Regions from separate parts of the Lactobacillus taiwanensis genome, predicted to be linked through region 2. Evidence: predicted binding sites of a transcription regulator. Region 2 holds the regulator's gene; the other holds the start of a gene.
The links. The regulator LexA, encoded in region 2, represses DNA repair genes until DNA is damaged. The targets are predictions, from matches to a motif close to CNAACANNTGTTNG.
Positions count from the first base shown of each region.

Region 1: a site for LexA is predicted at 5,759-5,772, ahead of recA (recombinase RecA). Genes of this name have one in related genera too.

Region 1 covers NZ_CP059276.1:1,375,963-1,392,406, reverse strand. The annotation lists gene H1A07_RS06755 (FtsK/SpoIIIE family DNA translocase) at 1-829, shown strand, start outside; gene H1A07_RS06750 (M16 family metallopeptidase) at 832-2,046, shown strand; gene H1A07_RS06745 (M16 family metallopeptidase) at 2,043-3,278, shown strand; gene ymfI (elongation factor P 5-aminopentanone reductase) at 3,278-4,006, shown strand; gene H1A07_RS06735 (helix-turn-helix domain-containing protein) at 4,065-5,114, shown strand; gene pgsA (CDP-diacylglycerol--glycerol-3-phosphate 3-phosphatidyltransferase) at 5,114-5,677, shown strand; gene recA (recombinase RecA) at 5,839-6,948, shown strand; gene rny (ribonuclease Y) at 7,072-8,694, shown strand; gene H1A07_RS06715 (glycosyltransferase family 4 protein) at 8,796-9,938, shown strand; gene H1A07_RS06710 (YigZ family protein) at 9,966-10,631, opposite strand; gene H1A07_RS06705 (helicase-related protein) at 10,755-11,942, shown strand; gene H1A07_RS06700 (ComF family protein) at 11,939-12,610, shown strand; gene hpf (ribosome hibernation-promoting factor, HPF/YfiA family) at 12,692-13,237, shown strand; gene secA (preprotein translocase subunit SecA) at 13,396-15,795, shown strand; one part of gene prfB (peptide chain release factor 2) at 15,876-15,947, shown strand; one part of gene prfB (peptide chain release factor 2) at 15,949-16,444, shown strand, end outside.
Region 2 covers NZ_CP059276.1:740,984-757,427, reverse strand. The annotation lists gene H1A07_RS03640 (ABC transporter ATP-binding protein) at 1-506, opposite strand, end outside; gene H1A07_RS03635 (ABC transporter ATP-binding protein) at 499-2,262, opposite strand; gene H1A07_RS03630 (YneF family protein) at 2,338-2,559, opposite strand; gene H1A07_RS03625 (DUF896 domain-containing protein) at 2,632-2,880, opposite strand; gene lexA (transcriptional repressor LexA) at 3,018-3,641, shown strand; gene H1A07_RS03615 (uracil-DNA glycosylase) at 3,675-4,322, opposite strand; gene H1A07_RS03610 (bis(5'-nucleosyl)-tetraphosphatase) at 4,306-4,737, opposite strand; gene lepB (signal peptidase I) at 4,917-5,558, shown strand; gene rplS (50S ribosomal protein L19) at 5,654-6,004, opposite strand; gene trmD (tRNA (guanosine(37)-N1)-methyltransferase TrmD) at 6,118-6,840, opposite strand; gene rimM (ribosome maturation factor RimM) at 6,830-7,351, opposite strand; gene rpsP (30S ribosomal protein S16) at 7,420-7,692, opposite strand; gene ffh (signal recognition particle protein) at 7,778-9,208, opposite strand; gene ylxM (YlxM family DNA-binding protein) at 9,210-9,551, opposite strand; gene H1A07_RS03570 (C69 family dipeptidase) at 9,702-11,126, opposite strand; gene ftsY (signal recognition particle-docking protein FtsY) at 11,166-12,521, opposite strand; gene smc (chromosome segregation protein SMC) at 12,524-16,084, opposite strand; gene rnc (ribonuclease III) at 16,099-16,444, opposite strand, start outside.

The DNA.
Region 1 (16,444 bases), 630 kb from region 2:
TCCAGTTGTTACTGATGCTAAACTAGCTACAAATGCCTTAAGAAAAACTGTTAAGGAAATGGAACGGCGCTACCAACTATTTGCTACTGGTGGTGTGCGTAATATTACTGAATATAATCAAAAGGTGGCCGAGAATAATGCTGATAAAAATAATTCAGTAATGGAAAAACTGCCGTATATTGTGGTAATTGTTGATGAGCTAAGTGACTTAATGATGGTTGCTGGTCATGATGTAGAAGATGCAATTGTTCGTTTAGCTCAAATGGCTCGAGCAGCTGGAATTCATATGATTTTAGCAACTCAACGTCCCAGTGTAGATGTTATTACTGGTTTAATTAAGGCAAATGTACCGTCAAGAATTTCTTTTGCTGTTTCTAGCGGGGTTGACTCACGTACTATTTTGGATCAGGTTGGCGCTGAAAAGCTCTTAGGACGTGGAGATATGCTTTTCTTGCCAATCGGTGCGGCTAAGCCTGAACGTGTTCAGGGAGCCTTTATTTCAGTAACAGAGGTAGAAAAAATAGTATCTTGGGTAAAGGAACAACAAGAAGCAGTATACAACGAAGATATGATTCCATCGAAGAATGATTCTGACTCTCAGACTAATGATGACGATGAACCAGAAGATGAGTTTTACGATCAAGCAGTAGCCTTAGTAAGAAAACAGCAGTCAGCAAGTGTATCAATGCTACAACGTCGATTTAGAATTGGTTATAATCGTGCGGCAAGAATTGTTGATGCAATGGAAGCTAAAGGCATTGTCGGACCTTCTGAAGGATCCAAACCTAGACAAGTACTTATTCCACCAGAAAAGGATGATGAAAAGTAATTATGACAAATATTTCAATTGACCATAATTTAAAATTTAAAACAGCCACTTTGGGCTGTTTTTTGCGTTTACCTTTAGATAAAAAAACTTTAGCTTTAGCAAACATTTTGGCATGTATGCAAGGCAATGCAAGTAAAGCATTTCCTGGAATTAAGGTTCAAGCAAGAACATTTTCTAATCTGTATAATGCAAGTTTACAGGTTTTTCCAGAAGTATTTGGAAACCAAATTGTTATTTTCTATACAATAAATTTTGTTGAGCCACGTGAAATCTTAGATCCAGATTATAATTATCAAGTAGTCATGGATGCTTTTTTCAAAGTAGTAAAAGAACCATTGTTTGATGAACAATTACTTGAGTTAGCGAAAAGACAGCTTGGACAAGAAGAAAAACAATATTATGAATTGCCAGCTAATTATGCTCTAAATGGATTTTTTAATACTTGGTATCGAGATACTCCAAATTATCAAAATAGTGTTTTTGGTGATGAAAAAACACTCAGAAATACTAGCTTAGAAGAGGTTAAATCATTTTTCGATACTTTGAAAAATGCTCCCGCTTTTTGTTTAGGACAAGCTCAAGATCCTGATAGCTTGACTGATTTAGTTCAAGAACAACTTGATTGGGCAGGATATTTTGATGATTTTGTGGTACCTACTCTTGCTATTCCAACCAAAGAAGATCCAATTGAAAAGAAAATCCAATTTAGAAGCGAACAAGCACAATTATTGATAGGTTATGGTTATGATCAGTCTTTACCAGTATCGTTTAAGCAATTTGGTGGACTCTTTTTAGGCGAATATCTTGCTGGGGATGAATCTTCTAAATTGTTTACTGAAGTTAGAAAAAAATTGGGTGCAGCTTATGCAATTGATGCCACTAATTATGTTAATAATTCTCTTTTCTTGATTAGTACAGGTATTGCAAAAGATAAAGTAGCAGCAGCAACTAAGGCAATAAAAGGTGGTGTAGCGGCAGTTCAAAACGGAAAAGTAGATAAGGATGTCTTTGAAAAAGCCAAGGTTGCTTTGAAGCGTAATTATCAAATAAGCGATGATCGTCAAGATTTGATATTAATTCAAATGTTAGCAAATGTTCTTAGAGGCTATGACCATTCTTTCGCAGAAAGAATTAAGGAAGTTGAACGCTTCAAAATTGATAAATTAATCGAATTTAGTCAAAAATTGTACTTTAATGAAAGCTATTGTTTAAAATGAAAAAATTAGATGTAACAACCAGAGACTATAGTTCTGGTTTTCGAGCAAAAGTAATTCGCAGACCACTTTTTGCTCAAAAATTTATGGGAATTATTGTGGATTTTGGTGGTAGCAATCCACAGAAATTATGTGGGGGAGCTCATTTTTTGGAGCATAAATTATTTGCTAAAAAGAATGGCGATATTTCACAACAATTTGAAGAAATTGGTGCGTCTACGAATGCCTTTACTACATACAATGAAACAATGTTTTATGCTAGTTTTACTGATCATTGGCGCCAGGTTTTACCATTGATTTTTGAATTAGTAGGAACAACACATTTTACTAAAAGCAATGTTTCTAAAGAAGCAAAGATTATTGCTCAAGAGTTAGCTATGTATCAAGATGATCCTAACTGGCAAGTTAACTATGAATTGATGCAGATGATGTTTCCGAAGACTAATTTGGCAGAAGACTTAACTGGTACCAAAAACAGCCTGAAAAAAATGACACCAGAAATTTTGCAAGAGATTTATGATAATAATTATGTTAGTGGCAAAATGGAATTTGTTGCTTGTGGCGGATTTAGCGATAATCAAACTAAAGAAATCTTGCGTGAAGTAGGAAAGCTTGAAAGAAAGTATTTGATTTCTAAAAAAGTTAAGCAAAAAAAAGCCTCGCTTGTAAATCCTAAGAAGCAGCATCAAACAGTCTTAGACTCTTCTTTAACTACTTCTCGTGTTGGAATAGGAATAAGATTGCCAAATTTTAAAAAATTGGGTTTGCGAAATAGTATAGCGCAAAGCATCTTGGAAATGATGCTGCAAGCCAAATTAGGGGTAACTAGTACTTGGTTTGAAGAAATGCAAAAACAGGGAGTCTTAAATTCGCCAATGGAATTGCAAGTATCTTATACTACAGAGGGTAATTTTGCGACGATTATTGGGGTTTCAAACAAACCGGATTTGTTTTTAGAAAATACTAAAAAACAATTGCTAGAAATGCCAATAAGCGAAGAAGCATTTGTCTTTCAAAAGAAAGAAGCCTTGGCTCAGACGATTAGAGAATTTGATGATCTTAGTACAATTGCGATTGAAGAAGCTGAGTACGGTCTTGAAAATGATACGTTTAATGAAGCTGCGTGGGCAATTCAATCTTTAAGTTTTAGTGAATTTTATACAGCAATTGATAATATTTTAGCTAAAAGTGATATATTTACTACAATTTTAAAAGGTAAAGAGGAAGCTGATTAATGAAGCGTGCAATAATTTTTGGTGCTACTGGTGGAATTGGGAGAGCAATTGCTAGTCGACTTGCTGAAACTGGTTGGTCCTTATACATTCATTACAATCATAGCAGTCAAGAAGCTAAAAAAATGGTAGATGAATTTGTTGAAAAATATCCACAACAAGAATTTTTTCCATTAGAACTTGATTTTCTGGCTAAAGATGAGAGTATTAAAAAAATTATTTCAAGTTTACTTCCCTTAAGTGCTGCTATTTTTACACAGGGAATTACAAATTATCAATTTCTTAGCAGTCAGAATCTAGAGCAAATAGAAAACGTTATTCGAATTAATCTTTTAACGCCTATAAAAATTACATCGCTTCTAGAATCACAACTTTTAAATCGTGAACATGGACGATTAATATTTATTGGATCTGTCTATGGCGGGCAAGCTAGTGCGTTAGAGAGCGTATATAGTGCAAGTAAAGGTGGCCTATCTAGGTTTGTACAAGGTTATGCTCGTGAAGTTGCGTCAGCTCATTTAACGGTAAATGTTATTGCTCCTGGAGCAGTTGACACACCAATGAACGCAATTTTTGATGCAGAAACTTTAAATGAAGTAAAAAATGAAATTCCCGCTGGAAGATTAGCTGAACCGAAGGATGTAGTATTTTGGGTAGAAAATTTACTTGATGAACGATCGGACTATTTGACAGGTCAAACAATATATGTTGATGGTGGTTGGCTTGTTTAAGTGATGATTAGTTTGGTATACTCATATTTGAATTATTGCAAAAAGTTGAGAGGATATTATGGCAGATATTGGAGATAAATTACGCAGTGCTCGTAAAGCAAAGGGTATGTCAATTGAAGATGTTGAAAAAATAACTAAAATTCAGCGTAGATATCTTACTGCAATTGAAAATAATGATTTTGATCAATTGCCAGGAGATTTCTATGTCAGAGCTTTTATTAGACAATTTGCTGATGTAGTTGGTTTGAATGGTAAAGAATTGCTAGCAGATTATAAGTCTGAAGTACCCGAAGCAAAGCCTGAAGAATATGTCGAAAATTCAATCGACAATAAGAGTGAGAGGATTAAGGAAACCACCAATAACCGTAAAGGTATGTGGCGTAGTTACTTGCCACAGATTGCAACAGTAGTTGGAGTTGTATTAGTAATTTTAGTAGTTTATATTGTTTATACTCGCTTCTTTACTGGTACTAACCAACAATCAGCAAATCAAGCCGAAAATGTAACTGTTTCTTCTTCTCGTATTAAATCTTCAAAATCCAAAACTTCATCAAAGAAGAAATCAATTCCAAAGAATGCAAGTTCAGAAGTTAAAATTTCTAGTTTAGGTAATAATAGTTACCGTGTTAGTGGGATGAAGAATGATCGGACTTTAACTTTAGGAACAACTACTAATGAAGTTTGGGCACAAATTTTAGTTAATGGTTCTTCTGTTTGGCAAGGAACTTTGAAGGCTAATGGTAAACATTCAGTTCAACTACCAGAAAATGTGAATAATGTTTCTGTACAAATGGGAAATAGTGTTTCAACTACCTTAACTTTAGCTGGTAAAAAAGTAGATGCACGTAGTAAAACTAACCCAGCATCACCATTAACTTTAAAATTTACTTTTAATAGCAAAGATAGCAAAAACAGTAATAATCAACAAAATAATGCTGCGACTCAAAACTCTCGTTCTACTAATACTGTAAATACACAAACTCAGCAAAATCAAAATACTCAAAACAGCCAAAGCGTACAAAATAATCAAAATGTGCAACAAAATGTAAAAAATACGCAAGGACAAACAAATACTAATCAAAATAATGGAGGTCAAAGTAACCGTTAATGAACTTACCAAATAAATTAACTATGTTCAGAATCTTTATGATTCCGGTCTTTATGCTGGTTCTAATTTTTAATTGGCCAGCTGGTGGGACAACTTTCTTAGGAGCACATATTTACTGGTCTCATGTATTAGCTGCTGTAATTTTTGCTGTAGCTTCAATAACTGACTTTTTAGATGGACATATTGCCCGTTCAAGAAATTTGGTTACTAATTTTGGAAAATTTGCTGATCCATTAGCAGATAAGATGTTAACGATGACAGCATTTGTATTTTTGATCTCATTAGATTTAGCACCAGCATGGGTTGTAGCAATCATTGTTTGCCGTGAGTTAGCTGTTACGGGTTTACGTTTGATTTTAGCTGAAAATAAAGGTCAAGTTTTAGCAGCAAAGATGCCAGGTAAAATTAAGACAACTACACAGATGTTATCAATTATTTTCTTATTATTTGGTGATGTATACTACATTGGTACTATTTTGTTGTATATTTGCCTAATCTTTACTATTTACTCAGGTTATGATTACTTTAGACAAAGTGGCGATGTATTTAAAGGTGAAATATAGATTTGAAAGAAGCAGGAATGCTTCTTTTTTTTGAAAAAAATTATTGGAATTTTGCGTAATAAATTATAGAGAATATAATATTGAACGTTAGTTCGTATTTTTCTTGCTTTTAGGTAATAAAACCAAGTATAATTATTGTAAATGCATAAGGAGGAAGAAATTTGGCTAAAGATGATAAAAAGAAGGCCCTAGATATTGCCTTAAAGAAGATTGAAAAAGACTTTGGAAAAGGCGCGGTTATGCGCATGGGTGAAAAAGTAGACACCCAAATTTCCACTATTCCTTCTGGTTCACTAGCTTTAGATGCAGCTCTTGGAGTTGGTGGATATCCACGTGGACGAATTATTGAAGTATACGGCCCAGAAAGTTCTGGTAAAACTACTGTGGCTCTTCATGCTGTTGCAGAAGTACAAAAGCGTGGTGGAACTGCAGCGTATATTGATGCTGAAAATGCCATGGATCCAGCTTACGCGGAAACTTTAGGCGTAGATATTGATTCATTGATTTTATCTCAACCAAACACTGGAGAAGAAGGTTTACAAATTGCTGATACATTAATTGCAAGTGGTGCAATTGATATTTTAGTTGTCGACTCAGTAGCTGCCTTAGTGCCAAGAGCTGAAATTGATGGTGATATGGGAGACTCTCATGTTGGGTTGCAAGCAAGATTAATGAGTCAAGCTCTTCGTAAACTTTCTGGAAATATTTCTAAAACTAAAACAATTGCTGTTTTCATTAATCAAATTCGTGAAAAAGTTGGGGTTATGTTTGGAAATCCTGAGACAACTCCGGGTGGTCGTGCTTTGAAGTTTTACTCTACCATCCGACTAGAAGTACGTCGTGCGGAACAAATTAAACAAGGTTCAGATGTTATTGGTAACCGTGTAAAATTAAAGGTTGTTAAGAACAAAGTAGCTCCACCATTTAAAGTTGCTGAAGTAGATATCATGTATGGTAAAGGTATTTCTCAAACTGGTGAATTAATTGATATGGCTGCTGATAAAGATATCATTAAAAAGGCTGGTTCTTGGTACTCATATGGCGATGACCGTATTGGACAGGGTCGTGAAAATGCTAAGCAATATCTTGAAGAACATCCAGACGTTTACGATGAGGTAAAAGCAAAAGTACGTGAAGCATATGGAATTGATGCTAAAGCAATTGAGGAACGAGAAAATCCTGAAAAAGTAAAGCAAGAGCAGGAAAAAGAAAAGGAAGCATCAGCTAAAAATAAAGATATTTCTAACGAGAAAAGTACAAAAAAAGAGTAAACAGATCCAATTAAACCTTGGCATTTAAATGCTAAGGTTTTTTGTATGATTGACATCACTTGCGGATACTTTTATTATTAATAATGTGTGAAATAATTCTATAAAAAGGCGATAGTAAAAGATATGATAAATACAATTTTAGTTCCTGTTGCTGTCGCTATTATTTCTGTCTTTGTTGGAGGTTGTGCTGGTTATAGTATCCGTAAGAATAAATGGGAAACTCAAGCACAAAATGCAGCTCATGATGCAAAACACATCTTGGCAGATGCGGAAAGTAAGGCTAAAGCTGTTGAAGCTGATCTTGCTTCACAAAAAGAAGCAATGAAGAAGGCTGCGGCTGATGCAAAGAAAGAAAAAATCTTGGAGGCACAAGAAGAAATTCATCATTATCGCGAAAGAGTAGATAATGAACTTAATGAGCGTCGACAAGAAGTTTCTAGACAAGAGAATCGCTTGCTGCAACGTGAAGATGCAATTGATCATAAAGATAGTCTGCTGGATCAAAAAGATTCCCAGCTCACACAAAAAGAAAACCAAATTAAAAAATTGCAGGCTCACGTCTTGGAAAAAGAAAAGAGAGCCAATCAGTTAATTATTGAACGTGAGCAGAAGCTCTATGAAGTTGCAGAGTTAAATCAAGAAGATGCTAAAAAGATTGTTTTAGATAAACTTTCAGATCAATTAGTGAAAGAAAGAGCTGAAATGATTGAAGAAAGTAATCAACTTGCTCAAGCAAAAGCCGATCATTTTGCTCGTAAAGTAATTATTGATGCAATTCAAAGTAGTGCAGCAGATACAGTTTCTGAAAAGACTGTCTCAGTTGTTAATTTGCCAAGCGATGATATGAAAGGACGTATCATTGGTCGTGAGGGTAGAAATATTCGTTCTTTTGAAGCATTAACTGGTGTAGATGTAATCATTGATGATACTCCAGATGTAGTTGTCTTAAGTGGTTTTGACCCAATTAGACGAGAAATTGCCAAAAGAGCATTGGAGCGTCTAATTAAAGATGGCCGAATTCATCCCGCACGAATTGAAGAGATGGTTGATCGAGCTCGTAAAGAAGTAAATGATGATATTTACGAAGCCGGTGAAAGTGCCTTGATGGAACTTGGCATTCATAAGATGCATCCAGAATTAGTAAAGATTTTGGGCCGATTGAAATATCGTACTTCTTATGGACAAAATGTTTTGTCACACTCTATTGAAGTAGGTAAATTAACAGGTGTAATGGCTGCTGAACTTGGTTTAGACGAAAAAATAGCGGTACGCGCAGGATTATTACACGATATTGGGAAGTCTATTGATCATGAGATCGAAGGCTCCCACGTAGAAATTGGTGTTGAACTTGCACGCAAGTATCATGAACCAGATTTGGTTGTGAATGCAATTGCTGCTCACCACGACGATGTTCCAAAATTATCATTTATTGCGGAATTAGTGGTAGCTGCTGATACAATTTCCTCAGCTCGTCCAGGTGCTAGAAGCGAATCTTTAGAGAATTATATTCGTAGATTAGAGCAACTAGAGACCATAGCGAAAGGCCATATTGGTGTTAAGCAAGCATATGCAATTCAAGCAGGCCGTGAGATAAGAGTAATGGTTGAGCCAGATAAAATTTCTGACGCTCGAACTACTATTTTGGCTCATGACATTAGAAATCAAATCGAACAAGATATGGAATATCCTGGTAACATTAAAGTTACAGTTATTCGAGAAAAACGTGCTGTTGCAATAGCTAAATAAAAAAGACGAATCTTTAAGATTCGTCTTTTTTATTTATAGTTTATTGTGTTTATATTTAGTGGTAGGTATAATGAAAAAAGAAGTTTAGAAAGTAGATTGTTATGTTTCAAACAATTGTAAAAATATTCTTATTAGTAATCATTACTGCTGCTATAACTCCTTTTATTAGAAAATTAGCTTTTGTATTAGGTGCGGTTGATAATCCAAATGCTCGTCGTATTAATAAAAAGCCAATGCCTACTATTGGTGGATTAGCAATCTTTGTTGCTTTTAATATTGGACAATTTGTCTTATTGAGGCAGGATTTTCCAACTCATGAACTTTTTTCTGTATTATTAGCATCTAGTGTTATCATTCTAACTGGATTAATTGATGATATTTTAGAATTAAAACCAAGACAGAAGATGTTTGGAATCTTTATTGCTGCTCTAGTAGTATATTTTTTAGCGGGAATTAAGGTAAAAGAATTAAGCTTGCCACTCTTAGGACATATTCAGTTAGGCTGGTGGAGTTTTCCACTAACTATTTTCTGGATTTTAGCTTTAACCAATGCTGTTAATTTAATTGATGGCTTGGATGGCCTTGCTACCGGAGTTACTATGATTTCACTCGTAACGATGGGAATTGTAGGATTTTTCTTTTTGAAAAGTTGGCAACATTATGTTCCGATTACCTGTATTATGCTTGCGGCCTGCTTGCTAGGATTTTTACCCTATAATTTTCATCCAGCAAAGATTTTTCTAGGAGACACGGGAGCGCTTTATATCGGATTCATGATTTCCGTATTGTCTCTAAAAGGATTAAAAAATGTAACTTTTGTATCTTTATTAGTTCCAATACTTATTTTGGGTGTCCCAATTACTGATACTGTTTATGCAATGATTAGACGAAAATTAAATAAGAGGAATATTTCACAGGCTGACAAGCATCACTTGCATCATCAATTGTTGAGAATGGGTCTAAGCCATCGTCAAACAGTTTTAGCAATTTATGGAATATCGCTTATTTTTTCATTTGTGTCATTGCTGTCACTTGTTTCTCCAAGATGGGGAATTTGGCTATTAATTTTAGGCTTATTATTTGCGGTAGAATTATTCGTCGAAACTATTGGCTTATTGGGTGAAAAATATAAGCCCTTACTTCATTTCTTGCAGAGAACAATTAATAAGATGGAGCGTGCAGATCCAGAGGTAAAAGTAAGACGTTTAAATAAAAAAAATACAGACAAAAAAGATTTACATTAGTGTATAGCACTAACGTAAATCTTTTTTTTATTGCTCATGAAAATTGAAATCGGTAATGGGAATTTCATTAAAGCGTTGATCAAGCTTTTTAAATTCTACTTTTCCTGATAATAAATTAGTTAGATCTTTTTCAACTTGAGGTATTTGCTCAAGATCTAGAAAAATTTGAATAGTTACATCAGTAGTATAGGCTTGGTTAGCAATTAAAATTTTACTTTCTTCTAAATAATGATTAACTTCATCAAGACGATTATAAGGAATAGAAAATTCAATTCTTTGTTGCATAACGCATTTTACAACACCAATGTTTTGAGCGGCTTCGGTAATTGAATTAGAATAAGCCCGAATTAATCCGCCAGCTCCTAATTTAGTACCGCCGAAATATCTAGTAACAACTGCGGTTACGTTTTTTAATTTCATTAGTTGAAGAGCTTTTAGTTCTGGAATACCAGCCGTCCCAGATGGTTCACCGTTGTCACTTGCTTTAACTTGGTCATCGTTTAAGCCAATTGTGTAAGCATATGTGTTGTGATTTGCATCATGATATTTTTTAGAAATCTTCGCAATAAAAGCTTGAGCTTCTTCAACTGTTTTAGTTCGAGTAAAAGAACAGATAAATCTACTTTTCTTAATAACTATTTCGTGTTGCCCTGATTTACTAATGGTTAAATAATTTTTTTGCTTTAATGACAAAAAATCGCCTCCAATTGCGTAATTAATATTAGGGTGATCGAAATGAATAAATTAAAAGGACGGCAATGGATCTATGATCAAAATAACCATAACATAAACATTAAAACGACAAAAGTGCCAGCAATGATAAATGGAGTTTGCCAAAGATGTAATACTGAATCGTCTTTTAGCCTGCCAGATGGACGCAAGTATTGCAGAGAATGTATTGGGCTAGGGAGGATAAGTGAAGGGGATGAATTAGAGAGAAGTTTAGAGAGTAGTTCATATTCGCCTTTACTCAATCCACTTAGTTGGAACGGAAAGCTGACAGAACAACAAGATGTGATTTCAAAAGGACTCGTTCAATCATTTAAGGAAAAAAGAGATCATTTAATTCATGCCGTAACTGGGGCTGGTAAGACTGAAATGCTTTTTAAAGTTGTAGAGACTGCTTTGAAAAATGGAGCAAGAGTTGCAATTGCAACACCTAGAATTGACGTAGTGGATGAATTATTTCCACGTTTTCAAATAGCTTTTAAAGCTGTAAAGATTGGTAAATATCATGGACGAGAATATCACGAAGCCGAAGATGAACAATTTATCATTTGTACTACGCATCAACTTTTAAAATTTTATCAAGCATTTGATTTGATTGTGATTGATGAAGTGGATTCGTTCCCATTTTATGAAAACAAAATGCTACATTTTGCCGCTGAAAAAGCAATCAAAGAAACGGGTTGTACCTTTTTTCTAACAGCAACACCTGATGAGGAGTTATTAAAAAAAGCAAAAAGAAAAGCTATAAATTATTCCTTACTTAAAAGGAGATTTCACCAAGGTTTGTTACCGGTACCTAAAGAAAAATACTTTTTAAAACCATTTATTTCTAAAAAAGGTAAGATTCATCCTGCCTTAATTAGTCAGATCAAAAAGATTCTTACGATGAAAAAGCCGCTTTTAATTTTTGTCCCTCGAATTAAAGAACTACCAATTTATCAGCAGCATTTAAGGACATCGTTTAATAAAAATAAGATTGTTAGCGTCTGTGCAGGCGATAAAGAGAGACAAGAGAAAGTAGCTAAATTTCGTACAGGAGAAATCGATATTTTGTTAACAACAACTATTTTAGAGCGCGGGGTAACCTTTAAGCATGTTCAAGTAATTGTGATTGCAGCTGATGATCCAATTTATAATACACCCAGTTTAGTTCAAATTGCTGGAAGAGTAGGACGAAGTGCCGATGATCGAAATGGATTAGTAATGTTTTGTTATCACAAATATACGAAAAGCCTAAGGGCAGCCATGAAACAGATTAGGATGATGAATAAATGAGTAAGTGTTTATTGTGTAATTCTAATTTTAGAAGACAAATTAATTACGAAAAGTTACTTTCTTTTACTAAAATTAAAGAAAAATATACTTGCAATTTTTGCTTAGAAAATTTTGCTAAAAAGTCGGGTAAATTATGTAGAGGATGTAGTAAAGAAGTAAAGAAAGAAGATTTATGTTCTGATTGTCTTCAGTGGCAAAAAATATATGGAAACAATTTATTAGACAATAAGTCTTTATATAAGTATAATGACGCTTTCCATGATCTTATGGTGCAGTACAAAAGATATGGAAATTATATTTTGTGTCATGTCCTAGCTGAATTAATTGATAATTTACCAGTAGCTGATTATTATGTCCCTGTACCTAGTTCTCCTAGCCATTTGGAGAGACGCGGTTTTGATACGATAAGGTCTATTTATCAGAACTTAGTTCCGCTGACTAATTTATTAATTAAAAACGATAATGAAAAAGCACAAGGCGAGAAGAATAGGAATGAGCGCTTATTAACTAAACAGACATTTCTAGCTATTAAAAAGGAAAATATTAATGGAAAAATTTTATTATTGGATGATATTTATACTACTGGGAGGACGCTTTATCATGCGCGGGATGCACTTTTAGAAGTATATTCTAATTGTGAAATAAATAGTTTTACAATAAGTAGATAAATCATTAGTAAAACCGCTTACAATTTGTTATACTAGATATGTAAAGAAAAACGTCATAAGACGTTGGAAGGAGAATCTACAATGTTAAAATACAATGTTCGTGGAGAAAATATCGAAGTTACTGATGCCTTAAGAGATTATGTTCAAAAAAGATTGACAAAGCTCGAAAAGTACTTCGAAATTAATTCTGATGTAATTGCTCACATCAATTTGAAGGTTTATCCAGATCACACTTCTAAGGTTGAAGTAACTATTCCACTTCCATACTTAGTTTTACGTGCAGAAGATACAACTGATGACATGTACAAGAGTATTGACTTTGTTTCTGAAAAGTTAGAGCGTCAAATTAGAAAATACAAGACTCGTATTAACAGAAAGAGTCGTGAAAAGGGACTAAAGGATTTCTTCTATGAAGATTTAGAGGAAGAAAAGAAGACCCCTAAAGAATTTGATATTGTTCGTAACAAGCACTTAGACTTAAAGCCAATGAGTGCTGAAGAAGCGGTTTTACAAATGGATCTATTAGGTCATGACTTCTTTGTTTTTGAAGATGCAGATACTAATGGAACAAGTATTGTTTATCGCAGAAATGATGGTCGTTACGGCCTAATTGAAACTAACGAATAATTAAGGTGATTTTAAAAATTAATAGTCTCTCAAGCAATAATAAAGCTTGAGAGGCTTTTTCTTGCAATAGTAGGTTTCTCATTTTTACAATTTAATGTTAAAATTACATAGTATTATTTTAGATTTGTGCACAAAATTTAAACTTAAGGACCGATTAAATGGCTAATATTCTTAAAAAAATTTATGACAATGACAGAAAAGAATTAAAGAAATTTGAAAAATTAGCAACTAAGGTAGAATCTTTAGCAGACGAATATGAAAAGTTGTCTGATGAGCAATTACAAGCAAAGACACCTGAATTTCGCAAGCGTTTAGATAATGGTGAAACATTAGATGATATTTTGCCAGAAGCTTTTGCGACAGCTCGTGAAGGTGCTAAGAGAGTTTTAGGATTATATCCTTTCCGCGTTCAAATTATTGGTGGTATTGCGCTTCACTATGGTAATATTGCTGAAATGATGACCGGTGAAGGTAAGACTTTAACTGCGACTCTACCTGTTTATTTGAATGCTTTGACAGGTAAAGGTGTTCATGTTGTAACGGTTAACGAATACTTGTCTAGCCGTGACGAAAGTGAAATGGGACAGCTTTATAAGTGGCTAGGTTTAACTGTAGGTTTGAACCTTAACTCAATGTCTGCAGATGAAAAGCGAGACGCTTATAATTGTGATGTTACTTACTCAACCAACTCTGAATTAGGTTTTGATTATTTAAGAGATAATATGGTTGTTTACAAGGATCAAATGGTTCAACGTCCGCTTAACTATGCAATTATTGATGAGGTTGACTCGATTTTAATTGATGAAGCTAGAACACCTTTGATCATTTCTGGTCAAGCAGAGCAAGCAAACAGTGAATATATCCGTGCTGATCGTTTTGTCAAAACTTTAACTGAAGATAAAAGTGACGATGATGCGGATGATGATGAAGATCATGGTGACTACAAAATTGATTGGCCAACAAAAACTATTAATTTAACTAATCAAGGAATTAAAAAAGCTTGTGAACACTTTGGTTTAAAGAACTTATACGATATCGATAACCAGGTTTTAGTTCACCACATTGATCAAGCTTTGAGAGCTAACTACCTTATGTTAAAAGATATTGATTATGTGGTACAAAATGGAGAAGTTATGATTGTTGATTCCTTTACTGGACGAGTAATGGAGGGACGTCGTTACTCTGATGGACTTCACCAAGCTATCGAAGCTAAAGAAGGAGTTAAGATCCAAGAAGAATCTAAGACTCAAGCAACAATTACTTATCAGAACTTCTTTAGAATGTATAAGAAATTGGCTGGTATGACTGGTACGGCTAAAACAGAAGAAGAAGAATTCCGTGAAATTTATAACATGGAAGTTATTACTATTCCTACTAACCGACCAATTGCACGTAAAGATTTGCCAGATATCTTATATCCAACTCTTGATTCAAAGTTTGAAGCTGTAGCAAAGGAAATCAAAGAACGGCATGCAAAGGGACAACCGGTTTTGGTTGGTACAGTTGCGATTGAAAGTTCAGAGCGTTTAAGTCAAATGCTTGATCAAAAGGGTATTCCACATGCAGTTTTGAACGCCAAGAACCATGCTAAAGAAGCAGAAATTATCATGAATGCTGGTCAAAGAGGAGCAGTTACAATTGCAACGAACATGGCTGGTCGTGGTACTGATATCAAATTAGGGCCTGGTGTTAAAGAATTAGGTGGCTTAGCAGTTATTGGTACTGAACGTCATGAATCTCGTCGTATTGATAATCAGCTTCGTGGTAGATCTGGTCGTCAAGGAGATCCTGGTATAACAAGATTTTATCTTTCATTAGAAGATGATTTGATGAAGCGTTTTGGTGGAGATCGCGTAAAGCTCTTCCTTGATCGAATCTCGAATAATGATGACGATAAAGTTATTGAATCACGGATGATTACTAAGCAAGTTGAATCAGCTCAAAAGCGTGTTGAAGGTAACAACTACGATACTCGTAAGCAAACTTTGCAATACGATGATGTTATGCGTACTCAGCGTGAAATCATTTATGGTGAAAGAATGCAGGTTATCTCTGAAGAAAAAACATTGAAGCCTGTATTAATGCCGATGATTAAACGGACTATTGATCATCAAGTTGATATGTATACACAGGGTGATAAAAAAGATTGGCGTAATGATCAGTTAAGAGATTTCATTTCGTCTGCTATTACTGATGAAGAAACTACTAAAAAGCTTAATATGAAGCACTTAAGTGCTGAAGAATTAAAGAAGCGTCTTTATAAGATAGCAGAAGATAATTATGCTGAGAAAGAAAAGCAACTTGCTGATCCAGAACAAATGCTAGAATTTGAAAAGGTTGTTATCTTGCGTGTTGTAGATGAACGCTGGACTGATCATATTGATGCAATGGATCAATTGAGACAATCTATTAGTTTGAGAGGATATGGTCAACTTAATCCATTAGTGGAATATCAAGAAGCAGGCTATAGAATGTTTGAGGAAATGATCAGTGATATCGAATTTGATGCCACCCGTCTATTTATGAAGGCTCAAATCAGACAGAACATTAGTCGATAAAACAAAAAGGGAGGCAGATAATGTCTCTCTTTTTTGCTATTATTAAAGTAATAATAATTTAAGTAATGCGAGGAATTAATATGGAAATTAGTGAAATTCAAGCAGAATTAAATAAGCTTAGTCCTAAATTAGATCACTTCAGGAGGTCTCTTTGACTTCGACTCATTAAGTGAAAGTATTGCAATTAATGAGCAGAAAATGGCTGAGCCTGGTTTTTGGGATAATCAAGATCAGGCACAGAGTTTGATTAGTGAAACTAATCAAATGAAGGAAAAAAGTGAGAATTTTAAGAATCTTGAAGAAAAATTTGATGATGCTCAAACGGCCTTGGAACTCCTTAAGGCAGATCCAGATCCTGAATTAAGTGAAGAATTATCCGAAGAAATGGGTTCTTTATCACAAAGTTTTCATGATTATGAATTATCATTACTGTTATCAGATAAGTATGATCAACATAATGCTTTGATGGAAATTCATCCAGGTGCTGGTGGTACCGAAGCCATGGATTGGGCTGATATGCTGTTAAGAATGTATCACCGATACGCTTCTAACCATGGTCTAAAATTCGAAATTGAAAATTATGAACCTGGTGAAGAAGCAGGAGCTAAAAGTGTAAGTATCCGAATTCAAGGCAAGAACGCCTTTGGCT
Region 2 (16,444 bases):
AAAGCAGTTACTAGTGAAAATACTCCAATTACCACCTGACAGAGCACGCCTAAGAAATCGCTTAATGTCATTGTATCGTTAGTAACTCTTGAAACAATTGACCCCGCAGGCGTTTGATCAAAATATCTCATCCCCAAACTATGAAGTTTTTGATACAAATCCTTTCTAACATTCTCAAGTGTCTTTTCGGCTCCCAAGGCATACAAATATTGATAAATAAACTGCAAAATCGCCTTAATAATCGTTCCAATTCCGTATAATAGACCAGCCCAAACAATAATTTGAATAGTAGCCTTTTGCTTAATCAAATAGTTATCTAAAAAGAATTGTAGTCCCCTAGGCAAAAGCATATTAATTACGCTTACTAAGAAAGCACCAAAAATTGCAACTCCCATTTCTACTTTAAAAGGCTTTACATATTTTAAGACACGTTTAAAAATCTGAACTTGTTCTTTAAAAGGAATCGCCTTTGACCAAACAGATTTTGATTCTTCCTTGTTATCCATCTAGTTCACCCACCTTTGCCTGTAATTCTTGTTTACGCCACATTTCAGCATACCAACCATCTTGGTCAAGAAGATCTTGATGCGTACCTCTTTCAACAATTTTTCCATTTTTTAATACTAAAATTAAGTCTGCATCCATTACCGAAGTTAATCGGTGAGCTGCAATCAAAGTCTTTTTATCTTTTCTTTCAGACCTAAGTGAATCTAAAATCGCCGTCTCAGTTTTTGCATCTACTGCAGAAAGAGCATCATCTAAAATCAAAATTGGACTTTCTTTTAATAGTGCACGAGCAATAGATAAACGTTGCTTTTGACCACCAGATAAAGACACTCCGTTCTCACCAACTAGAGTCTTATAGCCAGCCGGCATCTGCATAATGTCATCATGCAAATCACTCTTTTGCGCAGCAGATTGAATTTTTTCTTCACCTGCAGCTTGATCAGAAAAAGCGATATTATTCTCAATTGATGTAGAAAATAAAAAGTTATTTTGAGGCACATAGGAGATTTCATTTAAAAGTAATTCTAGTGGAATATTTCTAATATCATGACCACCTAAAGTTATCTTTCCTTGGTACTTATCAAATTCCCTTAATAAAGGTTCGATAATTGTTGTTTTCCCGGCACCAACTTTTCCAACCAAACCTAAAGTTTGTCCCGGTTTTAGATTAAAATTAATGTTTTGTAAGACTGGAATCTCTTTTTCATCGGGATAAGCAAAAGACTTTACATCATAATTTAAGTCGCCTTGAATGTCCCTAGCAGTTAAATTACGATTAGCATTCTCATCGGTAATTTGTGGTCTTTCATATAATAGCCGCTCAACACGATCATAAGATGCAGATCCACGCTCTAAGATATTAAATAAGTAACCAATTGCAAACATTGGCCAAACCATATTTGAAATATAAGCAATAAAAGATACTAGTTGGCCAACGGATAAAGTATGATTGGTTACTAAAAGACCACCATAAATAATAGTAATTACATATGTTGCTCCAATAATTACGGTTCCAAGTGGATCAAACATTGAGTCCCACTTAAAAACTTTCTTATTGATTTGAATTGTTTCATCTACCATCTTATTGAAAGCAGCAGAATCTTGTTTACTTTCACCAAATGCCTTTAATACTTTAATTCCAGAAACTGATTCTTGCGTCTTATTATTAAGCCGAGAAAAGGCCGCTTGGGACTTATCAAAACTATAGTGAAGCTTATCGCCTAATTTCCAGGCACCTAAAGCTAAAAATGGAAGTGGCAAGAGAGCGACAATTGTCAAACGAAAATCAGTAAAAATAATCATAGCAATCATTGTTGTCCCACCAGTTACTAAAGAATCAACTAAAGTTAAGACACCGTCCCCCGCAACATTTTGAATTGAATTAATATCATTAGTAGCATGTGCCATTAAGTCACCAGTTCGGTGTCTTTGATAAAAAGTTCGATCCATTATCATAAAATGGCTAAATAAACGCGATCGCATCTGTCTTTCTAGTTCAGCTGCTCCGCCCCAAATTTGCTTACGCCAGAAATAACGCAAAAGATACAAAACAATTGCTGCAGCAATCACAGCTAAAATTAGTGCGCCATATTCAGCCCAACTAATTGATCCCTTATCAAGTTGATCTGCCATTAACCCTAGAATCCTAGGTGGTACTAAATTAGCAATTGAAGTTAATGCTAAAAAAGTTATTCCAATAATATAGCGCTTTTTTTCTTGCTTAAAAAACCATCCTAATTTACTAAAAATGTTCATATTTCACCTCACATATATACAAAAAGACAGAGGAGTAATTCCTCTGTCTAAACCAAATATTAGTAAAGTAAGCTACTATTTTTTTTGTTGATGCTTCATCATGTTCATAACTTGATTGAGCTTCTTAGCGGATGGTTTTTGACCCATTTGCGCCATCATAGCTGCGATCATATCTTCACTAATAGGAGGATTGTCTTGGAAATACTTCTTCATATATGCACGAGCACCATAAAATCCGCCAACAAGACCGATCAATAATGCGATAATAATAAGAAAAATTGCTAATCCTAAATTCATTTCCCAAAAACCTCCGAAAATTAATGTACTTTTTCAGCATACCAAAAAAATAGTCTTTTTTAAAGTGGAAAATTAATCTTTTCTTAATCCTTTGCGACGTTGAGCTTCTTTTGCTTTTTCTGATGTAACTTCTTTACCATCTTTATCAATCACAACCGTATCTTCAAGTTGTTGTCTAAATCCTGCACGGAAGTTTTCAAGAAAAGCAGATCTTAACTTCTTACGTTCCTCTAATTCGTCAGGAGTTAGTTCACGTTCTCTACTAATCTTAGTTAATTCATTAATCCGCTTAATTAATTTTTCTTCTTCTTTTTTATCCATAATAAACACCTCACTAAACAATGTTAGTTTACCTTAATTATACCAATAAAAAAAGACTCAACTGTCAAGAACGCCTGTTTGCCGAACAAATCTTTTTTTGTTAAAATATTAGTAAGTAACTAAATGGAGAAAAAATTATGACTGAACCACATGCAAATAAACAATTAGAAATTTTACGTTTTATTTACGACACTGTTGAAGAGCGTGCTTTTCCACCTACAGTTAGAGAAATTTGTAGTGCTGTTGATCTTTCTTCTACTTCAACAGTACATGGCCATTTAGCCCGCCTAGAAAAGAAAGGCTATATCTTAAAAGACGCCACTAAACCTAGAGCAATCGAAGTTACAGAAAAGGGCCGTGAAGTTCTAGGAATTAAGCCCAAGGATATCCCAATAGTTGGTGTAGTGACTGCTGGTCAACCAATTTTAGCGGTTCAAGATATTGATGAGTACTTCCCTCTCCCACCTGATCTTGAAAACGATGCTGGAGAACTCTTCATGTTACGTGTTCATGGAGAATCTATGATTAATGCTGGTATTCTTAATGGTGACCACGTTATTGTTCGTAAACAATCTAGTGCAAATAATGGTGAAATCGTTGTTGCAATGACAGAAGATAATGAGGCAACTGTCAAGAGATTTTTCAAAGAAGACGGCTATTATCGATTACAACCGGAAAATGATACAATGGATCCAATTATTTTACCTGTGGTTCAAATTTTGGGTAAGGTTGTAGGCTTATATCGTAATAATATCGACTAAAAAACTGGTATGGATTTTTTCCTACCAGTTTTTTTAATTCTCTGTTTTTAATAATGGCTTTATATTTAACCAATCCTGAGTAATAGTTTCAGCCAGTTTTCGATTATAAAATACTGCAGCTGGATGATATTGTGGAATAATAGTATATTTTTCTTTTGACCAAACATAACCATCTTTTGCATCATTTAACTTTAAAATTGGGGTATTTTTTATAATCTTTCCATGCACCTTGCTAATTTCATATTTATTTCCTAACAACCTATTTAAAGCCGTCGTCCCAACTGTAATAATTATCTTTGGCTGAGCATAATTAATTTCATAATCTAACAGGGGTGCATGAGCTAGAATTTCTTTCTTCGTTGGTTTCCGATTTGGATACTTTGCTACTTCTTTATTTTCTTTTTTACTGAAAACTTTCTTAACACTATATGGACGACTTCTTACTGCACTTGTAATATAAACGTCTTCTCGTTTAAGTCCAATCGAAGCCAGAGACTTCATTAGTTCTTTCCCAGAAGCACCATGAAAAGGAATCAAAGACTCTATTTCTTCTCTTCCTGGGGCTTCTCCTACAATCATCAATTTTGGATGAACAGGGCCAGCTCCAAAATTAATTCCTTCCAGTTTCATTCCTTTTGCTCGATCTTTAACTTCTTCTAATAACTTATCTGGATATCTCATTTTTTTCAATATATTCCTGTGCCTTTTTCAAGAGTTCATTTAATTCCTCATAATGTAAACAAGTACTGGCTTCCTCCAAACTTGACCACTTAGAAGCACCAATTTCGCTCTCTTGTAATTTAATCTTTTGATTCGAATTAAATTTACTCAAAAAAAACGTAACCGTCTTTACGCGATCTTTTGCAATTTTATAAGTAATACTTTCTTTGAAATTAAAATCAAAGTCTGGTTTTAAACCTACTTCTTCATATACTTCTCTTTGAGCAGCCTGTATTTCATTCTCACCTTCTTCAAGATGTCCTTTAGGAAATCCCCAAGTTTTATTAAGCTTACTCTGAGCTAGCAAAAATTCTATTTTTCCATTATTAAGTCTGTATATAATGCTTCCAGCTGAATATTCATGGATGTCTTTCATAACCCTTCACACTCCTACTTTTTTATTATAAGCTAAATTTGATTTTATAGCTCTTTTTACATCTACTTTCTAACTTGAAAAATAAGGTAGAAATTATTACTTCTATTTTTGTTTAATCGACAAAATCTCTATTTAAGGTTAAACTTTATGTTGAAATAGAAAAAATTAAGGTGGAAAAATTGAAAAAACAAGAACAAGCTGAAAGTTGGGGTCAATGGATTCTCCAGGTACTAATTTTAGTAGCTATCTTTTTTGGTATTTTCTTTGTACTAAATAGATTTGTATTTGCTAACTTAACCGTATCTGGGATTTCAATGCAGCCAACTTTTGAAAATAACGATCGTGTAATTGCTCTTCGTCATGCTAAAATTAAGCAAGGCGATATTGTAATTGTTGACGCACCAGATGAACCAGGTGCCCTATATATTAAACGAGTTATTGGATTACCTGGTGATAAGATTGTAAGTAAAAATAATCAAATTTATATCAATGGTAAAAAGTTAAATCAGCCTTGGTTAAAAGCAGGTCAAAAACTAATTGATAATGGTGAAGATGGTGTTTCTGGAACCAAATATACTAATACTCAGAACTTCACTCTGAGCTCACTTGCAAAAACACAAAATTATCGCCAATTCTACACTTCTAAACAATTAAAAGAAATGCAAAAAACTAATAAGGTTCCTGCTAATACATACTTTGTAATGGGAGATCATCGAAGTGTTTCAAAAGACAGTCGATACATTGGAACAATTCCTCGAAGTAAAATAGTTGGTGTAGTAAAATTACGCTATTGGCCACTAAATCACATTACATTTTATTAATTAAAAAGAGTTTCATTTTCGAAACTCTTTTTTGGTATGAAAAAAAGCTATCTCGTTTGAGATAGCCTTTAATCCTGTCTTGCTTAATTATTGAATTAACCGCGACGCTTTTCAGCAATTCTAGCTGCCTTACCATGACGTTCACGTAAGTAGTAAAGCTTAGCACGACGTACACGACCGTGACGAAGAACTTCAACCTTAGCAACACGTGGATCGTTTACTGGGAAAGTACGTTCAACACCAATACCAGATGACATCTTACGTACAGTGTAAGTTGCGCTGATGCCTGCACCTTTACGCTTAATTACAACACCTTCGAACATCTGAATACGTTCGTGAGTACCTTCTACAACACGTACGTGAACACGAACAGTATCACCTGCACGGAAGTCAGGCATATCATCACGTAATTGGTCTTTAGTTAATTCTTGAATTAATGGATCCATTATTGTCTCTCCTTCTACGGCATTCATCAACACTCAGTGCCAGCGGAATACCCATAAATCAGTGGCTTATGCCACAACGATTAGTTTATCAAATAGAAAAAAGCTTGTAAATACTAATTATCTTTTTCAAGTTTAATTTCTTCTAGCATTTTCTTTTCCTCATTAGTTAAATTGCGTTCTGATAACATATCTGGACGATGAAGATATGTTGCACGTAAAGCTTCCCTATGACGCCATTCAGCAATTTTTTGATGATTACCAGATGTCAGTACTTCTGGTACTTTTTGTCCCTCAAAATCTGCAGGACGGGTATATTGTGGATACTCTAAAAGTCCATGAGAAAAACTTTCTTCAACTGGAGAAGCTGCATTTCCTAAAATTCCCGGTAATAGTCTTACAGTAGCATCAATCATACTCATTGTCGGCAATTCACCGCCAGTTAAAACGTAATCGCCAATTGAGACTGTCTCATCCGCTAAGTCATACACTCTTTGATCAAAACCTTCGTAATGACCACAAATAAAAGTCAGATTTTCTTCCTTTGACCAATTTTGAGCCATTTTTTCATTAAAGGTCTTTCCCTGAGGAGCAGTAATAATAACTTTACCTTTGTTAGTTAAAGAATCAAGTGCTTTTTTTATCGGCATAATTTGTAAAACCATGCCGGCGCCTCCTCCATAAGGAGTATCGTCAACATGATGGTGAACATCAGTTGTAAAATCACGGAAGTTAACTAAATTTAACTCCCACTTTTTACCTTCTAGTCCTCTTCCCAGCATGGATACCTGCAAAGGAGTAAACATATCTGGAAAAAGGGTTAAAACATTAATTTTCATCTCGCAATCCCTCAAGTAAAGTTACTTCTATTCGTTTATTAGGTAAATCAACTTTCTTAACAACTGATTTAATATTTGGAATCCAAAAACTCTTCCCCTGTTCTGGCTTTATCTCCCAAATATCATTTGCTCCAGGAGTTTCAATATTCTCTAAAATACCTAATTTTTCACCAGTTTCAGCATCATATACAGGACAATTCAAAATATCTTTAAAGTAATAACTACCTTCAGGTAATTCTTGTTGATCAGTTTCTGCAACATATAGCTCTTTGCCACAAATTTTTTCTGCTTGATCAATATCATCAACTTTTTCAAACTTAACCAAATAAAATTGCTTATGGCGTCGAGCAACTTCAACAATCATTGCTTGATACTCGTCATTGTTTTTAATAAACAATCTACTCTCTGCAGCTAATCTTTCCTCTGGAAAATCAGTTGTGGCATTTACCTTAACCTCTCCCTTTAAACCATGAGGAGATAATATTTTTCCAACTTCAAAATACTCAGTCATAGAATTTATTCTTTCTAAATAAAAAAGTTTGGGAAGAGCCTTCCCAAACTTCTAATTGCCATAGTAAATTACTTACCGTACTTTGCGTCGTGGTATCTAGTCATCAAACCAGCTTTTGAAAGTAAGCTTCTTACAGTATCTGATGGTTGAGCACCCTTTTCAAGCCATTCAAAAATCTTGTCTTCTTCAAGCTTAACTTCATCAGGGTTAGTAAGTGGGTTGTAGTAACCAACTTCTTCGATAAAACGACCGTCACGTGGCATACGTGAATCAGCAACTACGATACGGTAAAAAGGTTTTCTCTTTGAGCCCATACGGCGCATACGAATCTTTACAGACATTAATAATTCCTCCTAAATTTCTTGACTTAAATAATATAGCATAAAGAAAAATATGTGTAAAGTGTTTTTCCTTAACAGCTAAAAATTATTTTGAACGATAGCGTTTGATATTTTTCATGCGCTTCTTTTTATTCTTCTTAAAGCGTTTATTCATTGAACGCATAGCCATTTTACCCATTGGTGAATTCATCCCTGGTAAGTTAGCCAATTCACCCATATCTCCCTTAGTCATCTTTTGCATCATTTCTTTTGATTGCTTAAATTGCTTAATCATACGATTAACTTCAGCAATTGATCTACCGGATCCAGCTGCAATTCTGCGTCTTCTGGATGGATTAAGAATATCAGGATTTTCACGCTCTTCTGGCGTCATTGAGTAAACAATCGCCTTAATATGAGCGATTTGCTTTTCAGGAATTTGAATATTCTTTAAGGCAGGATTATTTCCTAAACCTGGGATCATTTTAATAATCTGATCTAATGGTCCCATCTTTTGCACTTGATCCATTTGATCAATAAAATCATTAAAATCAAATGTATTTTCACGCATTTTCTCAGCCATCTTTTCGGCTTCTTTGGCATCATAATCTTGCTGTGCCTTTTCAATCAAGGTCAACATATCACCCATGCCTAAGATACGTGAAGCCATACGATCAGGGTGGAAGGTTAAAAGATCAGTTAATTTTTCTCCCTGACCAGTAAAGATGATTGGCAACCCAGTCACAGCGCGAATAGAAAGGGCTGCACCACCACGAGTATCCCCATCTAGCTTGGTTAAAATAATTCCAGTTAAATCTAAATCTTTGTTAAACCCTTCAGCAACTTGAGTAGCAGCTTGACCTGTCATAGCGTCTACAACAAGTAAAGTATTGTCTGGATGAGCGACCTCAGTTACACGCTTTAATTCATCCATCAATTGCTCATCAATTTCAAGACGACCAGCTGTATCGATTAAAACATAGTCATTTTTATTTTTGTCTGCTTCTTCAAGACCATGCTTAACAATTTCAGCAACATCTTGATTATCTTCACTATAAACAGGTACATCTAATTGTTGCCCAATTTGTTTTAATTGATCGACAGCTGCTGGACGATAAATGTCTCCCGCAATTAATAAAGGACGAGCCTTTTCGTTCTTCATCAAATAATTTGCAAGCTTACCAACCGTAGTAGTTTTACCAGTACCTTGTAAACCAACCATCATAATAATTGTTGGAATATGTGGAGACTTATTAAGAGAAACGGCTTCTTCTCCCATCATTTTTGTTAGTTCATCATCAACAATTTTAATGATTTGTTGTCCGGGATTTAAGCTATCTTGAACTTCCTTACCCAGAGCTTCTTTTTTAATCTTTTTAATAAAGTCTTTTACAACTTTAAAGTTAACATCTGCCTCTAATAAAGCTAAACGAATTTCACGGCTGGCGTCATTGATATCAGCCTCAGAAATTTTTCCTTTACCTGTTAAATTTTTTAATGCTTTTTGAAGTCTTTCACTCAAATTTTCAAAAGCCATGCTATTCTACTCCCATTTGTCTTAATAATTTTAAAAGTTCAATCTGAGCTCGATTAATTTTGCCATTTTCAAGGGCATATACAGCTTCAGTAATTTTTTCTTCTATTCTAGAATAATCACGCTTCATATGAAGTTTATCTTCATATTTTTCTAAAGCCTTGCTGCTACGTTTTAAGTTGTCGTAAACAGCCTGACGAGAGACATGGTGATTATCAGCAATTTCACCTAAAGAAAGATCATTATAATAATAATCTTCAAAATAATCTTGTTGTCCCTTAGTCAACAAAGAACCATAATAGGCAAATAAATCGCCTAATCTTTCGTTTCTTTCAAGTTCATCCATTTTTGTCTCACCTTGAACAAGTATAGCAAAAAAATCGCATTTCTAAAATGATAGGTCTGTACTTAATTATCTTTTAGAGTTGATTTTTTATAAAAAGAAGGTTAGGCAAACAAGTCGCCTAACCTTCTCTTTTTCTATAATCTATTTAAATTATAAGTTTGGATCCATCTTAAATGTTAACTTAGACATCTTAATTGCGTCTGTAAACATCTGACCCATTAATTCTTCACTGTCTCTCTGAGTATGAGCAACAGTCTTTTGATTTTCTTGAGTCAAGTAATCAGTTAATTTTTCTCCACTCAAATCTTTAGCGTTTTCGATAACTTCTTCAACACGTCCACGGTAGTATCTATTTAATTCTTCTAGGTACTTAGTATTAAGTTGAACAAATTGAGGATAATGACTTTCAACTAAAGCAGCAAGAGACTTGTAATACCACCAAGCATCTTCCTTATTATAAGTCATTGAAGTATTGTTAAATGAAGGATCCGTATCATTCATATTTGCAAAGAATGGAATGTAAGGGGTAAATGTTGGACCACCGATACATAACCACATAATACCTGCCATTTCTTCAGGAACATCACTTCTAATTTGTAAGATATGTGAGTTTTGAGTTCTATTTAAACCAATTGGACGATAGCGATGCTTTTCTTCTTCAGTTCCATGTCCAAATGGATCAAATGGCGTATCTTGATAGTGAGAACCAAGAGCATATTCAATATCTTCCTTAGCTAACTTCTTAGAAGCTTTTCTAATGAAAGGAATATCTGGATCTTCAGGCTCTTGTTCAATTTCTGGATTGAAAAGCTTTTGAATATACCATTGACGACTGGTATTGTAGTGACGATCTTGTTCAGTATAAGTTCCAAAAATATGACGGAAATTCCAACCTTCATGATCTGGATTCAAGTGATGTTCTTCAACAAATTCTTGAATTCCTTCACTCCACATAAAGTTATCTTGATCATCAAAGTTCACTTCTTGAATAGCTACGCGGTTACCAGTTGCAGCATAACAATCATCTGGAATACGTTGGGCAACCCAGTGGTGACCAGTAACAATTTCCATGTACCAAATTTCATCCTTATCACCGAATAAAACTGAGTTTCCTGCTGGAGAACCATATTTCTTAATTAAAGCACCAAGACGCTTAACACCATCTCTTGCAGAATCAATGTATGGTAAAACGACGGTTTGCATACAATCTTCATCCAAACCATCTTTAACCAATGGATCAAAGGCTAAAGTTCTTTCATTACCATAAGTTGATTCAGTACATGACATGGCAACATTCTTTTGGTTAATACCACTTTCGTCATAATAACCAAGTTTCTTATAGTCAACATTGGGAACAGCTGGTACTCTTTGAGCATCTTCTGGCAAATCCATTTCAAATTTATTAAGCCAAGATTTAATCTTACGTCCTTTTTCACCGTGAGCAGCCGGTTCAATGATGAACTTTTGAGGTGTAATTGCGCCAGCAGTATCATCATTACGTGAAATCATTACTGAGCCATCGATTGAGGCCTTTTTACCAACTAAAATAGTTGTACATGCACTTAAATGCTTCATATTTACTCCTTCTATAATTACTCGTAATTTTACCTACTATTAGATTATTCCTTGGAAGAGACCAATTGCAAATTTTTCTGCATCAAAGTCAGCTAAATCGTCAACCTTTTCTCCTAAACCGACTAATTTAACTGGTAAGTCCATTTCATTTCTAATTGCTAAAACTACTCCACCCTTAGAAGATCCGTCAAGTTTAGTTAAAACTAAACCAGTAAGTTTTGTTGTTTTATCAAAATCTTTAGCTTGAAGCAATGCATTTTGACCAGTTGAACCATCTAAAACTAAAAGTACTTCGTTTGGTTGATCGGGCAAGATTTTCTTTATCGTACGCTTTATCTTATCAAGCTCGCTCATCAAATTTACTTTATTTTGAAGTCGCCCAGCAGTATCAACTAATAAAAAGTCAATGCCATCTTCTTTAGCTTTTTTAACACCATCATAAACCACAGAAGCTGGATCAGCTTTTTCAGGACCCGTAATAACTTCAACGCCATCACGCTTGCCCCACTCTACTAATTGTTCAACAGCCCCCGCTCTGAAAGTATCAGCTGCTACCATCATAACGGATTTTCCTGAATCTTTAATTCTTTTAGCCAATTTACCGATTGTAGTAGTCTTACCTGCTCCATTGACTCCTACAAACAAATAGACGTTAGGTTTAGCTTCAGTATCATCTGCCAATTTAGCATCTTTACCTTCTCCGCCTTTATCGTAAATATCAACTAACTTTTCGACAATAACTTGTTTTAAGGCATCATGACTTTTGGCATTTTGTAATTTTGCCTCATCCCTCAAAGAATCAGTTAATTCTTCAGCAGTTTCAAAACCTACATCAGACTCAATTAGCAAATCTTCCAAATCATCAAAGAAATCTTCATCAACCGTTCTAAATTTAGCAAAGAATGCATTTAAACGAGCACCAAATGAATGATTGGTTTTTTCTAATCCTTTATCATATCTTTCTTGTTCGTCTTCTTCTGGTGCTTCTTCCTCAGTTACTTCTGCCGTAACACTTTCTTGATCATCTTGATCTTCAACTTCTGAATCAGATCCTTCTTCTATATCCTCTTCTTGTTCTTCAAATTCTTCTTCTGACTGATCTTCTACTTCTTCAGCGGGCTTTTCAGCTTCATTTTGTGTTTTTTCAAATGCACTACCGGCATCACTCCAACCAGGCGTTTCTTCTGATTCGGTATTTTCTTCGTCAGATTGATCTTCAGTTTCTGAATCGGGTATCTCTTCTGAATTTTTTTCAACATTTTCTGCTTCAGAAGGCTCTTTTGATTCTTGAGTCTCTTCATTTGATTTTTCAGTTAGTTCTTTTTCTTTATTCTCTTCTTGTTCTTCATCTTTATGACCAAAAAGAGATTTTTTAATTTTATCAAATAATCCCACTACTATTTCACTTCTTTCTTAATCTCATTTAATGATACTGACAGCACTTTCGAAATTCCAGATTCCTGCATTACAATTCCATACAAATTATCTGCTTTCTGCATCGTACCACGACGGTGAGTAATCACAATAAATTGAGTCTTCATATCATAATGATTTAAAAATTGAGCAAAACGATCAACATTGGTTTCATCCAAGGCCGCTTCTACTTCATCTAGAATACAGAAAGGCACTGGATTAACTTGCAACATTGCAAATAATAAAGTAATTGCAGTCAAAGCTCTTTCACCACCAGAAAGAAGTGTTAATTTTTGTGATTTCTTACCAGGTGGCTGAGCGATAATTTCAATTCCTGTTTCAAGTAAATTCTTGGGATCAGTAAGTTCTAATCTTGCATGTCCACCATCAAACATAATTGGGAAAATTTTAGCAAAGCTTTTTTCAATTTGATGGAACGTTGCACTGAAACGACTCTTTACTTCATCATCTAATTTCGACATTGATTCTTCAATATCTTTTCTTGCATTAAGCAAGTCTGTTTGTTGACCATTCAAGAAATCATAGCGTGTTTTTACATCTTCATATTCTTCAATAGAATTTAAGTTTACTTCACCAATATCTGCTAAAGACATCTTATGTAGATGAACTTCGCGCTCTAGCTTCCTACGTAAGTCTGTTGTATTTTGACCCTTAGATAATTGCAAAGCAGCTTCAAAGGTAAGGGAATACTCTTCACTTAAAGTTTTAAGTTTTTGATTAATTTGAGACTTCAGCTCTCCTAATTTAGCTGAATATTCTTCTTGCTCAGCAGCTGTATTCTTACGCAAATTATAGTTTCTTGTGGCAACTTGATCTAGATTATTTATCTGCGCATCAAATTTTCCTAAATCTTGATTTATTTCAGCAAGAGCCTTTTGCATTTGCTTTCTCTTTTCAGACAATCGAGAAACTTGTTCTTCAATCTCAGTTTCACTTTGTCCATTTTGAGACAATGTAAGGGCCTTAATTTTATTATCAATATCCTTTAAACGAGCATTAGTATTAGTTAATTGTTCCTCTAGCTCAGCCTTTTTTGCAGTAATATTTTCAAGCTTATTCTTAACAACAGCCAAATCAGAATTTAAGTTACTCAATTCATTTTGTAGCTTTTGATAAGCCTCATCAAAATCACTAAGATCATGTTTTAATTGATACATTTGTGTTCTCTGTTTTTGGGCTAATTCTTCAAGTTCTACTTTTTTAGCTTGTTGCTTTTCAAGGCGAGTTGATAGTTCTGCTTCTTCTTGCTTTTTTTCTAGTTGCGCTTTTTGTTGTAAATCATTTAATTGAGTTAAACGTTTTACTTCTTTCTCTTCATTTTCATACTTAATAGCTTGCTCGCTAATTTGTTGATTTAATGAGGTTAAATTACTCTTCTTAGTTTCTAGTTCTGCCTGCAATTCATTTAAGACTTGATTTAACTCATTCAAAATCTCTTGTAATTTAACAAACTTTTCTTTGCTTGCCTTAATTTGAGCAGTCAGCTTATCAATTTCTGCATTTGTTGCAAGTGGTGAATTATTTCTAGTATTTCTAGTTCCCCCAGTCATACTTCCGCCAGGACTGATAATATCACCATCTAAAGTCACAATTCGATAGTGACGACCAATTCTACGTTGCACGCGCAAAGCAGTATCAATTGTATCAACTACCAAAACATTTCCTAAAAGATAAGAAATAGCATTGGAAATATCGATATCCGTCTTTGCAGTAACGAGGTTTGCTGCTACGTCCTTAAATCCATCAATGCTTCGAAGAGACTTAATTGTTGAAGCAGCAATTTCATTATGTCGCAATCCATCTAAAGGTAAAAAAGTAGCTCTACCAGTACGAGTTTGCTTTAACAAATTAATCGCATCCCTAGCACTATTTTGATCAATCGTTACTAAATCTTGAACTCCGCCACCTAAAGCAGTTGATAATGCTGCTTCTAATTCGGCTGGGAATGAAATTAATTCACCAATAACCCCAACAATACCATGGAAATCACTTTGATGATTTAAAACATACTTAACTCCATAATAGTAACCTTCATGGCGATCTCTAATTCGCTTTAAACCTTCTACTTGAGCGGAAATTTGTTGAATATTATTACGTACTTGGAAATAGTTCTGCTCATTTTGATCTTTAAGTTTGCTCTTCTGTGCAATTTTTTGATCAAGGACTGATATTTCTTCATTTAATTTTTTACGTTTAAGTACTAAATCATGTCCTTGTTTTTTTAATTGGTCAAGAATTTGTTGAGACTCTGATAATTGCTCTTCAACCTCTTGCTGACGACTATCAGTTGACTTCTGATTACGAGTTAATTCATTTTTCAAATAAACAATTTCGTTATTATTGCTGGTTTGATCTTGTAAAGTTTGAATGTAATCAGAACGAACCTTCTCTAATTGATTATTTAACTGTTCTGGTCCCTGCTTCAATTCTTGCTTTAATTTTTTTTGTTTTTTCAAAAAATTAGCAAGTATTTTATTTTGACTAACCAAATCTTTTTCATTACTATCAAGTTGCTTCAAAAGATGTTTTTGACGTTCTTTTAATTCATCAGATTGAGCCGTATATTCCTTTTGCGTAGCAACATCATACTCACGAGATTGCTGATGCATTTGTAAATCAGTATTCAAAGCAGCAATTTTTTGCGTTAAAGCTAATAATTCTTGTTGTTTTTCATCTTTTTCTGCATGTCGCTTATTTGACTGCTTACGTTTTTCCTCTAAATCAGCTTGAGATTGTTTAACTTCATCATCAAGCTTATTTAAGATTCCTTGATTAGTAGCTGCTCTTTTAGCAACTGCTTTTTTTTCTTCATTTAAGCTTTCAATCTCTAAGCCTAGAAGCTGTTTCAACTTATGATCAAGTTGATCTTTTTGAAACTTATATTCTTTTGCTAATGAGCTTTGTTCATGAAGAGGCTCAATTCTACTCTCTAACTCCTTAACCAAGTCATTAATTCTAATTAAATTGGCATTAGTCTTATCTAACTGCTTCAAAGCAATCTCTTTTTGTTGCTTAAAATGAAGTACCCCAGCAGCTTCTTCAAAAATTCCCCGTCGTTGCTGCGGTTTAGAATTAAGAATTTCATCAACTTTACCCTGCGAAATTATTCCCAAGCTGTCAGATGACATTCCAGACTCAATAAAAAGTGTTTTGACATCTTTTAATCTAACTGGATGATGATTTAAAAGATAATCACTTTCGCCGTTACGCAAAATTTTTCTTGTAACTACAACTTCATCATCATCAGAGGCAAGTTGATGATCACGATTATCGAAAATCAGCTCAACTTCTGCATGATTCATCGGAGCACGCATTTGACTACCAGTGAAAATAACATCTTTCATATTTTCACCACGTAAAGACTTGGCAGACCCCTCACCCATTACCCAGCGAATTGCTTCTGTAATGTTACTTTTTCCACTACCATTTGGACCAACGATGCCAGTAATACCATTATTAAAGCTAATTGTCGTCTTATCAGCAAAAGACTTAAAACCATTTAAAACTAATTGTTGTAGTGGCACAGACTCACCTTTTCTTATTTATTTTTAGCTAATGCAGCTTGAGCCGCTTGCTGCTCTGCGGCTTTTTTATTACGTCCTTGTCCCTCTGAAACTTTTTCACCATTTACAAGTAGCTGAACTTTAAAAGATGGCTTTGATTCATCTTCGTCTATTACTTGATATTCAATCTTAACTGGTCCATTTACCTGCAAACGCTCCTGAAGTTCAGTTTTATAATCGGGTGAGGCATTAAAATCTCCTTCAGCAATTAATGGGTAAACTGTCAAATGTAAGAAGTGCTGTACTGCTGGCATTCCTTGATCCAAAAAAAGCGCACCATTAAAGGCTTCAAAGACATCCTCAAGAAGTGTCTTACGCTTT